DNA from 3 places in the Paenibacillus stellifer genome. Region 3 is predicted to be linked to each of the others. Evidence: predicted binding sites of a transcription regulator. Region 3 holds the regulator's gene; each other region holds the start of a gene.
What was found. The regulator Rex, encoded in region 3, represses fermentation and respiration genes when NADH is low (regulators of the CRP and FNR family bind a similar motif). The targets are predictions, from matches to a motif close to TTGTGAAATATTTCACAA.

Region 1 (4,291 bases), 1.8 Mb from region 3:
GCGCAGGATTCGCCGTCGTCATCACCGGCAGCATCGTGACGATGCCGGGTCTCCCCGTCAAGCCGGCCGCCGAAGAGCTGCGGATCGATGAGGACGGGGTGCTGACCGGCCTGGCTTAAATAGCGCTGCTCAGCACTCATATCGCTCAAGTACTTCCCCCGGTTCCTCTGGAATCGGGTTTTTAGCGTTTCCGGGCCGGCCTTTATTCCCTGATTCTGACGGACATAAGCCGTTCTCTGGCGGGAAAGATAAGGATAAATCGGCCGAAACAACCGGTAAAGGAAGCGGTGCGCACCGTTTTGCAGCGATGAATCACTTTTGCCAAGAATGTCACTTAAAATTTAAAATTGTGAATATTGGGTTAACTCGGGTGCAAAAGGGTTGAAATGTGATATAAATCACAATATAATGACTATATAAAGTGAAATAAATCACATAAATATTGAAATATCCATTTTGGAGGAGGAAGAAATCATGAAAGTCGTTGTTATAGGTTGCACCCATGCAGGAACCGCCGCCATCGTGAATACCGCCCAGCTCTACCCGGATGCTGAAATTACTGTATACGAACGGAACGACAATATCTCTTTTCTCTCCTGCGGCATTGCGCTGTATGTGGGAGGAGTGGTAAAAGACCCCCAAGGCCTGTTCTATTCTTCGCCGGAGAAGCTGGCGGAACTGGGAGTCAAGACGAACATGCTGCATGAAGTCACCTCCGTTGATACCAAGAGCAAAACGCTGCGTGCCCGCAATCTGAAGACCGGAGAGGAATTCGGCGATTCGTACGACAAGCTGATTGTCACTACGGGATCATGGCCGATCGTTCCGAAGCTTGAGGGCATGGAGCTTGAAAATATCGTATTGTCCAAAAACTATCGCCATTCGAACACGATCATCGAGAAAGCCGAGCAGGCCAAACGCATCACCGTGGTCGGCGCCGGTTATATCGGAATCGAGCTGGTTGAAGCGTTCCAGCAGAACGGCAAGGAAGTGACGCTGATTGATGCGGAAGACCGGATTCTGAGCAAATACCTGGATCCCGAGTTTACGGCACCGATTGAACAGTCCCTGAAGGATCACGGCATTGATCTGGCACTTGGGGAAAAGGTCAGCTCCTTCAAGGGAGAGGACGGCAAAGTGACGACCGTAGTGACCGATAAAGGCGAATACAAGGCCGACCTCGTCATTCTCTGCATCGGCTTCCGTCCGAACACCGAGCTGCTGAAGGGTCAGGTCGACATGCTGGCCAATGGAGCGATCATCGTCGACAACTATATGCGCACCAGCGCTGCGGACGTATTTGCGGCAGGCGACAGCTGCGCCATCCACTACAACCCGACCGGCAAGAAAGCCTACATTCCGCTCGCTACCAACGCGGTCCGCATGGGAACTCTGATCGCCCGCAACCTGGTCAGCCAGAGTATCCCGTATATGGGAACGCAGGGCACTTCGGGCATCAAGATTTATGAAGACAACATTGCCGGCACCGGATTGACCGAAGCTGCTGCGCTTCACGAAGGCATTGATGCCGAAGCGGTGCTGGTGAAGGATAACTACCGTCCGGAGTTTATGCCTACATTTGAAGAAGTGCTGCTCAAAGTCGTCTACGAGCGCGCAACCCGCCGCATTCTCGGCGCCCAGATCATGTCGAAGGCGGATCTGACGCAGTCGATCAACACGATTTCGGTATGCATTCAGAACCAAATGACGGTCGATCAGCTGGCATTCGTCGATTTCTTCTTCCAGCCGCATTACAACAAGCCGTGGAACTTCCTGAATACGGCAGGCCTTCAGGCGCTGCCGAAGACGGCGGTGAAAGAGACGGTACAAGCGTAACGACGGTACAAGCGCAGCGTCACTGCGGGAGAACGTTCCCTGCCGGTGAGGCATGAGTTTCGAAGGGATATATTGAAGCGGAATACAACGCAAGACTGGAGAACCGGGGCCGGAAGGCCCCGGTTTTTTGTCGTTATAGGGACTGCCGCTCTTTGGTGATGCTATCCAGCCTAGACCCGGAAAATTAGCGGAGGCCGCAGCGTATTAAATATTATAATTTTACATTTTAAGGAAGAGGTGAAAAGTTTGCAAACTGGGTGAAAAAATTCACTAGCCTCTTTCCATGAGTGATATTTGTCACGTTATTGTCCGTAGTAACGCGATAAAATGAGGCAGTAGGGTTAATAGAAAAAATTTAAAGTATTTTGTGAAGGAGACAGAAACCATGGCTTATAACAAACCACAGCAAATAGCCGAAGTGACGGTGGAGAACGGAATCAAGAAGGCTCACAACCCTCTGCTCGCCGTGCTCATTCTCGGCTTTCTGGGAGGAGCGTTCATCGCTCTCGGATATTTGCTTGATATTCGCGTCATTGCCAGCGCGCCGAAGGAATGGGGTTCGATCGCGTCCTTTATCGGAGCGGCCTTGTTCCCGGTTGGCCTGATTCTCGTGCTGCTGGCGGGCGGCGAGCTGCTGACCGGCAATATGATGGCCGTCCCGCTCGCTTTTATGTCCAAGAAGATTACCTTCGCCGAAACGATCAAGAATCTCGTGCTTATTACGATCAGCAACTTTGTGGGGGCTTTGTTCGTCGCCTACTTCTTCGGCCATGTCGTCGGTCTGACGGCCGACGGCGTCTATCTTGATAAACTCGTAGACCTGGCGCAGCACAAGCTGGATGCCACCTTCCTGCAGGCGTTCGTATCGGGTATCGGCTGTAACTGGCTCGTAGCTTTGGCGGTATGGCTGTCCTACGGCGCCGACAACTTCAGCGGCAAAATCCTCGGCATCTGGTTCCCGACCATGGCGTTCGTTGCCATCGGATTCCAGCACGTTGTGGCTAATATGTTCCTGATTCCGGCCGCCATCTTCGAAGGCCATTTCAGCTGGGGCGAATACTTCGGCAATTTCGCTCCGGTATGGCTCGGCAATCTGGTGGGCGGCGCTCTGTTCGTGGCTGGCGCCTACTTCAACGCCTATCTGCGCAAGACTCCTGCCGCAGTTCAGTCGATCGACAGCGCGGCTGCCGGCGTGAAGAAGCACGCTTAAGGTCATCTGCTCCGCATGTTCCGAATAGCAATTACGAAGGGTACGGCTCCAAACGGAGTGGTACTCTTTTTTTATGAAAATAGATCTTAAGCTAACTTATAGCACTCGGGGGAAATGAGTTGATTTAATAGTCATAAAAAATCATATGTGCTTTATCGTCTTTGTCATATGAAAGCCTATCCTGAAGCGTACCCGTATGAAATTCAAATTTATGCCCATCAGGATCAGTGAAATAAATGGACCTTTTATCCTTCTCATCCCTTATACGACCTGGGAGAACATTTACGCCTAATACTTCGAGCTTTACGTGGAATACCTTCTTCCACATTTAACGCAAGCCATAATCCGTTCAAATCAAAATAAGCCAACTTCCTACCTTTTACTAATAACTTTGCATCAAATACATCTTCGTAGAACTGAATGGATGGATAGTATGCAGATAGAGCGTGATGAGACAAAAAAAACGCCGTCATCATTGGCGGCCCGGGGGAACGAAACCGTCAAGAGGTGCGGCGGGAAAATAGGGAGTATTTCATGCTTGTTATTACCCTGCGCGTTATCCTGCGAATCATGAGTCTCTAAAAGGGTTTGGTCTTTTCTTTGAAAATATGCGACTATAAAATAGTAACAAACACAGACTGACCGCATATGGAGGACTGCAAGCATGAGAGAAGTGAAGAACGGCGTATTCCCGGCGGTGTGCCCGCTGGATTGTCCCGACACTTGCGGACTTCTTGTTCATAAGAAAGACGGCAAAATCGTAAAGGTAACAGGGAATCCGGAGCATCCGGTAACCCGGGGAGCCATCTGCAACAAGGTACGGCACATGGCGGAGCGCGTCCATCACCCGGAGCGGCTGACAACGCCTATGCGCCGGGTAGGTCCTAAGGGAGAAGGCCGTTTCGAGCCGGTCTCCTGGGATGAGGCGATCGCCGAAATCGCCGGAACCTTCTCCCGGCTGTCGGAGGAATACGGGCCGGAGAGCATTCTGCCCTACAGCTTCTACGGCAATATGGGCATACTCAGTGTTGAAGGCATGGACCGGCGTTTCTTCAACGCGCTCGGAGCAAGCCGGCTGGAGCAGACGATCTGCAACTCCGCCGGAAGTGCGGGCTGGAAATATACGATGGGCTTCGGCGGCGGAACGAGTCCCGAGGACATCGTGAATGCCGATCTGATCCTCGTATGGGGCGGCAATATCGTCAGCACCAACATGCATCAGGTTGTACTCGCCGAGCAGGCGCG
Region 2 (4,291 bases), 220 kb from region 3:
CTCGTCAATTCGCCTTCCACGCATGGCGCTATCGGCGACATTTACAACACGAACATCCCTTCGCTGACTCTGGGCTGCGGATCCTACGGCCGCAACTCGGTATCGCAGAACGTTACCGCAATCAACTTGATCAACGTGAAAAGGGTGAATCGTCGTACCGTGAACATGCAATGGTTTAAAGTACCGGATAAGATTTACTTCGAAAAAGGCGCTACTCAATACCTGGCCAAAATGCCTGACATCACTCGCGTTGCAATTATTACCGACCCGATGATGGTTAAACTGGGCTATGTGGAAAGAGTTGAGCACTACCTGCGTCAACGTCAGACTCCTGTAGCCATTGAAGTGTTCTCGGAAGTTGAACCGGATCCGTCGACAACTACAGTTGAAAAAGGTACCGCTATGATGAACAGATTCCAACCGGACTGCATCATCGCACTGGGCGGCGGTTCCCCAATGGATGCTGCGAAAGGCATGTGGCTGTTCTACGAACATCCGGATGCAGACTTCCAAGGCCTGAAACAGAAATTCATGGATATCCGCAAGCGCGTATACAAATTCCCTAAACTGGGCAACAAAGCGAAATTCGTTGCTATCCCGACCACTTCGGGTACTGGTTCGGAAGTTACTTCCTTCGCGGTTATCACTGACAAAACAACTGGCAACAACACGAAATACCCGCTGGCCGATTATGAGCTGACTCCAGACGTAGCCATCATCGATCCGGAATTCGTATACAGCCTGCCGAAGACTGCCGTAGCTGATACCGGTATGGACGTTCTGACGCATGCGATTGAAGCTTATGTTTCCGTAATGGCGAGCGATTATACCGATGGTCTGGCTATCAAAGCTATCCAACTGGTATTCCAATACCTGGAGAAATCCGCTCTGACCGGCGACAAACTTGCCCGCGAAAAAATGCACAATGCATCGACGCTGGCTGGTATGGCATTCGCGAACGCATTCCTGGGCATCAACCACAGCTTGGCGCATAAATGGGGCGGTCAGTATCACACTGCTCATGGACGCACCAACGCCATCCTGATGCCGCACGTTATCCGTTACAATGCGAAGAAGCCTTCGAAGTTCGCTTCGTTCCCGAAATATTCGCACTTCGTAGCCGACGAGCGCTATGCCGAAATCGCCCGCATTCTGGGACTGCCGGCTCGCACGACGGAAGAAGGCGTAACCAGCCTGATCAACGCGATCCGCGAAATGAACAAGAAGCTGGGTATCGAAGAATCCTTCCAAGCCCTGGGCTTCGATCCGAAGGACTTCGAATCCCGTGTTGATTACCTGGCAGACCGTGCATTTGAAGACCAATGTACAACTGCCAATCCGAAGCTGCCGCTCGTTAGCGAACTGGCCGACGTATACCGCAACGCATTCTACGGCAAATTCGACAACTAATTTTTAGAGAATATTATATGAAGAAACAGTGCCCGGATTGTCAGGTTAAGCGCCAGAATCCGGGCGCTTCATTGGAAAAATCTGGGACATAAATAAAGTGATAAATATCACTAAATAGGCTCGTAAAGGTGATATTTATCACAGTTTTCTTTTGGAAAGTAAACTAAGATGTTTATATAAGGTCCCAGTTATAAGAATTGCAAATGTGAAATATGTTACAAACAATAGCTTGGGATCACGAGACACGGGATTAACCTTCAAGCCCGCGATCTCTACAAATCATATAAATATATGGAGGGATTAGCATGTCGGTGATTGAAAAAGAAGTACAAGACGTAAAGTCGGGATGGCGCGGGTTTGTAAGTGGCAAATGGGCCAAGAAAGTTAACGTCAACGATTTTATCTCCAAGAACATCAAGCCGTACGAAGGCAATGAATCGTTCCTCGTTGGTCCGACCAACAACACGACAGAATTGTGGAAGATTGTCTCCCAACTGAGCAAGGAAGAGAGAGACAGAGGCGGCGTTTGGGATATTGACCTGAACACGGTCTCCACTATCACTTCCCATAAACCTGGCTATATCGACAAGGATAAGGAACAAATCGTTGGTGTTCAAACCGATGCTCCTTTCAGACGTTCCATCCAGCCGTTCGGCGGCATCAAGATGATGATCGATGCCACTAAAGCTTATGGCTTCGAGCTCCCGAACAGCATTGTTGAAATGTTCACGAATATCCGCAAAACGCATAACCAAGGCGTGTTTGATGCATATACACCTGAAATGAGAGCTGTGCGTAAATCCGGCGTTATCACAGGTCTTCCGGACGCTTATGGCCGTGGCCGCATCATCGGCGACTATCGCCGTGTTGCTCTGTACGGTATTGATTTCCTGGCCAAAACCAAGAAACAAGAACTGGCTGAGCTTGAAGTGAATTCCCTGACTGAAGACGTCATTCGTCTTCGTGAAGAACTGTCCGAACAAATTCGCGCTCTGGGCGAACTGAAAGAAATGGCTGCTGCTCACGGATTCGACATTTCCAAGCCGGCTAACAATGCTAAGGAAGCTTTCCAGTGGGTATACTTCGGCTACCTGGCTGCAATCAAGGAACAGAACGGTGCTGCTATGTCCCTGGGACGTGTATCTTCCTTCCTCGACATCTATGTGCAACGCGATATGGAAGAAGGTACTCTGACGGAAGAACAAGCACAAGAACTTGTTGACCATTTCGTCATGAAGCTGCGTATCGTTAAATTCCTGCGTACTCCTGACTACAACGAACTGTTCTCCGGAGACCCTACTTGGGTAACGGAATCCATCGGCGGTATGTCTGAAGACGGAACAACTCGTGTAACTAAGAACAGCTTCCGTTTCCTGCACACCCTGTACAACCTGGGACCAGCACCAGAACCAAACCTGACTGTTCTGTGGTCTGAAAGACTGCCTGAAGCATTCAAGAAGTTCTGCGCCAAGGTATCCATCGAAACAAGTGCTATTCAGTACGAAAATGACGATCTGATGCGTCCGTTCTGGGGCGAAGATTACGCGATCGCTTGCTGCGTATCCCCAATGCGTATTGGTAAGCAAATGCAGTTCTTCGGAGCCCGTGCCAACCTGGCAAAAGCTCTGCTGTATGCAATCAACGGTGGTGTGGATGAGAAATCCGGCGTACAAGTCGGACCGGAATTCCCGCGTATCACTTCCGAGTATCTGGATTACGAAGAAGTCATGAAACGCTTCAAACCGATGATGGAATGGCTTGCCAAGACTTATGTCAATGCGCTGAACGTCATCCACTACATGCATGACAAGTATTCCTACGAACGGATTGAAATGGCGCTTCATGACCGTGACATCCTGCGTACGATGGCTTGCGGTATCGCTGGTCTGTCTGTTGCCACTGACTCCTTGAGCGCAATCAAGTATGCGAAGGTTAAGCCTATCCGCAACGAACAAGGCATTGCTGTTGATTTCGAAATCGAAGGCGAATTCCCAATGTACGGCAACAACGATGATGCTGTTGACAGCATCGCAGTTGAACTGGTTGAAACCTTCATGACCATGATCCGCAAGAATAAAACTTATCGTGATGCAATGCCGACTCAATCGGTACTGACTATCACTTCGAACGTTGTATACGGCAAGAAGACTGGTACTACTCCTGATGGCCGTAAGAAAGGCGAACCGTTCGCACCTGGCGCTAACCCGATGCATGGACGCGACAAGAAAGGCGCACTGGCTTCCCTGAGCTCCGTAGCCAAACTGCCTTACGCTGACAGCCAAGATGGTATCTCCAATACGTTCTCCATTGTGCCTAAGGCTCTGGGTAAAGACGAAGAATCCCGTAAATCCAACCTGGTGTCCATGATGGATGGTTACTTCCACAATAACGCTCAGCATCTGAACGTTAACGTATTTAACCGTGAACAGCTTCTGGATGCTATGGAACATCCGGAGAACTACCCTCAGCTGACTGTACGTGTATCCGGTTATGCGGTTAACTTCATCAAGCTGACTCGCGAACAACAGATGGACGTTATCAGCCGTACGTTCCATGGTTCGATGTAAGTAAACTATTCAATACAATTCTTAAAATGCAGTGAATGACAAGGTGATACCGCCCTTGATCCAAGGGCGGTAAAATCTTGTATCAAGAACGTTAAAATTTTAAATAATTAAGTTGCAGTCAGTCGAGCGGAAAGGATGACCTCATATGCTGAAAGGCCATATCCATTCTCTGGAAACTTTCGGAACTGTAGACGGGCCTGGAATCCGTTTTGTGTTGTTCATGCAGGGATGCCTGCTGAAATGTCAATATTGCCATAACCCGGATACCTGGGGCTTGAACGAAGGCAAGGAAGTTACGGTTGAAGAAATGCTGA
Region 3 (4,291 bases):
GCGAAGCATGAGGCGGGCAATGCGGATGTCGTCATCACGAATCATTCGAAGCTGTTCGCCGACGTGAGGGCCGGACATCAGCTTCTGCCAGCCTATGAATACCTGGTCATCGACGAAGCCCATCAGCTGGAGGAAGTCGCCGGGAAGCATCTGGGCATGAGCATGAAGCATTTCACAGTTTCCCACACGCTGAACCGGCTGTATAAGGACAGCAGGACCGGCCAGCTGCCGGCGCTGCGCCATGTGCTGCAGAGCTCCGGAAGCGAGCAGGCGGCGGAATGGAGCTCGATCATCGACCGGATGTATCCGGACCTTCTGACTATCAAGGAATCGTGGGAACTCCTGAGCGAGAAGCTGTTCACGCTGATCCCGGAGCGCGCCGACGCAGGGGGCGAAGCCGGTCAGCTCGTTCATCGCCTGCTGCCTTCCCGCAAGCCAACAGGCTGGGAGGAGCTTGCCGCGCTGGAGCAGACACTCCACAGCTCTCTGAGCGACGTGATCCGCAAGGGCGAGGGGATGCTCACGGAGATGCGGGAACAGGAGAGCCAGTCCTCTTCGGACAGCCTGGTGACCGATATCGGCGGACTCTTAAAGGATTTGGCCGAAATCCGGGAGCAGGTGCGGTTTTTTATGGGAATGAACGACGAGAATGTAGTATATTGGCTTGAGGCGAACGGAAATTACCGCAACAAATCGCTGCATCTGTATGCCGTGCCGGTAGATGTCAGCGCTCAGCTGAAGGACCTGTTCTTCGACAAGAAAAAAAGCGCGGTGCTCACCTCGGCGACGCTCTCCGTCGACAAGTCGTTCCAGTACATGATCGACAGCCTCGGACTCAACGAAGCCCAGGAGCAGGAACGGCTCAAGACCGTGCAGCTGCCTTCTCCGTTCAAGTACAGGGATCAGGCGCTGCTGGTCATTCCAAGGGACTTCCCGAGCGTGAAGGGGACCGTGGGCGACGCCAAATTCGTCGATATGCTTGTCCAGTCGCTGGCGGAAGCCGCCGTGACGACGCAGGGAAGGATGCTGGTGCTGTTCACGTCCTACAAAATGCTTCGCCAGGTGTATGAGCCGCTCAAGGAAGCTCTTGCAGCCCAGGATATTTCCGTGCTCGGACAGGGCGTGGAGGGCGGCAGCCGGAGCAAGCTTCTGAGAAGGTTTCAGGAGAAAGCTGCTTCCGTCCTGCTGGGAACGAGCAGCTTCTGGGAAGGCGTCGACATACCGGGCGATGCGTTGACCTGCCTGGCGATTGTCAGGCTGCCGTTTCAGCCCCCGAGCCATCCGCTAGCGGAGGCCAAGGCCGAGCTGCTTCAAGCCCAGAAGAAGAATCCGTTCATGAAGCTCTCCGTGCCTCAAGCGGTGATCCGCTTCAAGCAGGGCTTTGGCCGGCTTGTCCGGACCGCGCAGGACAGGGGGATCGTCATCGTATATGATACCAGGGTCATCGAGTCTTATTACGGCAAATACTTCCTGTATTCGCTCCCGGGTCCCAAAATGGAGCATATGACGACCAAACAGATGGTCCCGCGCATCGCAGAATGGCTTCATCAGGACGGTGTATCCTAATAACCTGCGGAAGCTGAGTGACGGATCGTAGTTCTTAGTCGTCCTGAAGTCAGACCGGCTGGTCATGGCTGATATTATTACGATTAACCCTATTTCCGGGAATGTCTTCTGTTCATGTAATTGCAGCAGATCCCGTATATTTAAAGTGTCCCGTCAGGGATGCAAGCGGTCCTTGTCACCCAAAACCCGCCGAAGCTTCGTCTGCCTTCGTCCAATCGCCATTTGAACGGAGGTCCTGAACGAGGTGCAGGTGGCCCTGCGGGCTCTTGACGTAATAGCCTAAGGCTGGACTTTGAGAGGTTTTGGGATGAAAGGCACCGATATCGATTAGGAGGAGAACTCATGAAATCGGACAAAATATCAGAGGCCGTTGTACGCAGGCTGCCTGTATACCTGCGCTTTCTGAACGACCTGCACCGGCGCGAAATCTCCACAGTCTCTTCTCAGGAATTGGGCCAGCGTCTGGATTTGAACCCTGCCCAGATTCGCAAGGATCTTGCCTATTTCGGAGATTTCGGAAGAAAAGGCATCGGTTATGATGTAGCTTATCTGATCGAGAAAATCCGTCATATTCTCAAGCTGGACCAGCCGATCAATGTTGCTCTGGTCGGAGCCGGTAACCTCGGCCACGCGCTGTCCAACTATAACGCCTATTTGAAAGACACGATGAAAATTACGGCTGTCTTCGATTCCTACCCGCCGAAGGTCGGAACCAAAATCAATACGCTGACCGTGCAGCCGATGGAAGAGCTGTCCAAGACCGTACGCGAACAGGGCATCCGGATTGGCATCATTACCGTGCCGGACCAGGAAGCGCAGAATGTGGCCAATATACTGATTGAATCAGGTATCGAAGCCATCCTTAATTTCGCTCCGGTCATCCTGAAGACCCCGCAAGAGGTTCGTGTGCACGCAGCCGATTTTACAACAGATCTGCAGAGCCTTGCCTATTATCTGCATGACGGAAAGGACGAAGAACAGGATGAGCGATAAGTGGATCGTCCGCGGCGGCAAATTTGTCGTGCCCGGAGATGATAAGCCCGCCGTGATTGGCGGAGATATGATCGTGGAGAATGGGGTAATCACATACATAGGAGAAGCATTGAATGCTGTTCCCGAGGGCGTGGAGACATTCGATGGCAGCCGGCTGCTGTTCATGCCCGGCTTGGTCAATACACATGGTCATGCGGCGATGTCGCTGCTTCGCGGTTATGGGGACGACCTCGCACTGCAAATCTGGCTGCAGGAGAAAATGTGGCCAATGGAAGCGAAATTCACCGGAGATGACGTCTACTGGGGAAGCGCGCTGTCCGTACTGGAAATGCTGAAAGGCGGCACGACCACCTTCCTTGATATGTACGATCATATGGACCGGGTGGCCGAGGTGGCGGAGAAATCCGGCATTCGCGCCGTGCTGATGCGCGGCGTCATTGGACTGTGCCCGGAAGAGGTGCAGCGTCAGAAGCTGGCGGAAGCCGTTGCCTTTGCCAAAGATTATCACGGAAGCGCAGGGGGACGGATTACAGCGATGATATCGCCGCACTCCCCGTATACTTGTCCGCCTGATTTCTTCGAGAAATTCGTTCAGGCCGCGCATGATTTGGACCTTCCTCTGCATACCCACATGTCGGAGACCCGCCGTGAAGTGGAGCAGAATGAGGCGGATTTCGGGCTGCGTCCCGTCGCTCATCTGGAGAAGCTCGGCATGTTCACCCGGCCGTCACTGGTGGCGCATGGGGTGCATCTGAATGACGAGGAGATTGAAATTCTGGCCCGTTATCAGGTCGGCGTCTCCCACAATCCGGGAAGCAATCTGAAACTGGCGAGTGGAGTCGCGCGGGTTCCCGAGCTCCTTAAGGCGGGCGTTACGGTTTCCTTGGGAACGGACGGTCCAGCGAGCAACAATAATCTGGATATGTTCGAGGAAATGCGTCTGGCTGCCTTGATTCATAAAGGGGTCTCCGGCGATCCGACGGCTGTGCCTGCGAGTGAAGCTCTGCGTATGGCTACAGAGTATGGAGCGAAGTCTATCTTCCTGGATCAGATAGGCAAGCTTGCGCCCGGAATGAAGGCGGATTTTATCGCCCTGGATATTGACCAGCCGCATCTGCTGCCGCATACGGATCTGGTATCACATGCCGTATACTCGGCAAGCGCCAAGGACGTCGAGCATGTATGGGTAGATGGCAAGCAGGTTGTGAAGCACGGCCTCTGCCTGACGCTGGATGAGGAAGAAGTCCGCCGCAAGGCGCAGGAAGCATTTGAGGGACTGCTCAAAAGGTAGCCTGTGCTTGTCTATGCCTGTCTGGTAACGACGGGAACCTAAACCTCACAGAAGGAGAACAGCAAGTTGAGAACTAGGAGAAAATGGATTCTGTACGGGATCTTTCTGGCCGTGCTCTTTCTGTTCGCCCTCTATCAATTCTTCGCCTACGTACTGAGGGATCAATGGAATGAGCGTAGCGCGGCCGAAGCTGCCGCAGACAGCGCAGCGGGGCTGACAGAGATTGATAGTGTCCGGAAATCGGTGTGGGACGCGAACTCCATCTACTGGGTCGTCAGCGGCAAGAATGCATCCGGAACGGATATGATGGTCTGGGTGCGTTTCACAGAGGATGGCAAGCCGGCCGGCGGACAGAACGGCGTATACGCCCAGGAGGTCTCCAAAGGCGTCTCCGAGAAGAAGATGAGGCAGCTGATCGAGTCCTCAATTCCCGGCGTTCAA

Region 1: PSTEL_RS24505 (formate/nitrite transporter family protein) is a predicted target of Rex. The motif match lies at 2,092-2,109, and genes of this name have one in related genera.
Region 2: pflB (formate C-acetyltransferase) is a predicted target of Rex. The motif match lies at 1,614-1,631, and genes of this name have one in related genera.

The regions. Positions count from the first base shown of each region.
Region 1 covers NZ_CP009286.1:5,346,367-5,350,657, reverse strand. The annotation lists gene PSTEL_RS24515 (formate--tetrahydrofolate ligase) at 1-119, shown strand, start outside; gene PSTEL_RS24510 (FAD-dependent oxidoreductase) at 475-1,836, shown strand; gene PSTEL_RS24505 (formate/nitrite transporter family protein) at 2,222-3,046, shown strand; partial or broken gene PSTEL_RS24500 (VOC family protein) at 3,171-3,522, opposite strand; gene PSTEL_RS24495 (molybdopterin-containing oxidoreductase family protein) at 3,711-4,291, shown strand, end outside.
Region 2 covers NZ_CP009286.1:3,817,973-3,822,263, reverse strand. The annotation lists gene adhE (bifunctional acetaldehyde-CoA/alcohol dehydrogenase) at 1-1,410, shown strand, start outside; gene pflB (formate C-acetyltransferase) at 1,716-3,977, shown strand; gene pflA (pyruvate formate-lyase-activating protein) at 4,123-4,291, shown strand, end outside.
Region 3 covers NZ_CP009286.1:3,595,975-3,600,265, reverse strand. The annotation lists gene dinG (ATP-dependent DNA helicase DinG) at 1-1,566, shown strand, start outside; gene PSTEL_RS16610 (redox-sensing transcriptional repressor Rex) at 1,909-2,559, shown strand; gene PSTEL_RS16605 (amidohydrolase) at 2,549-3,850, shown strand; gene PSTEL_RS16600 (cell wall elongation regulator TseB-like domain-containing protein) at 3,917-4,291, shown strand, end outside.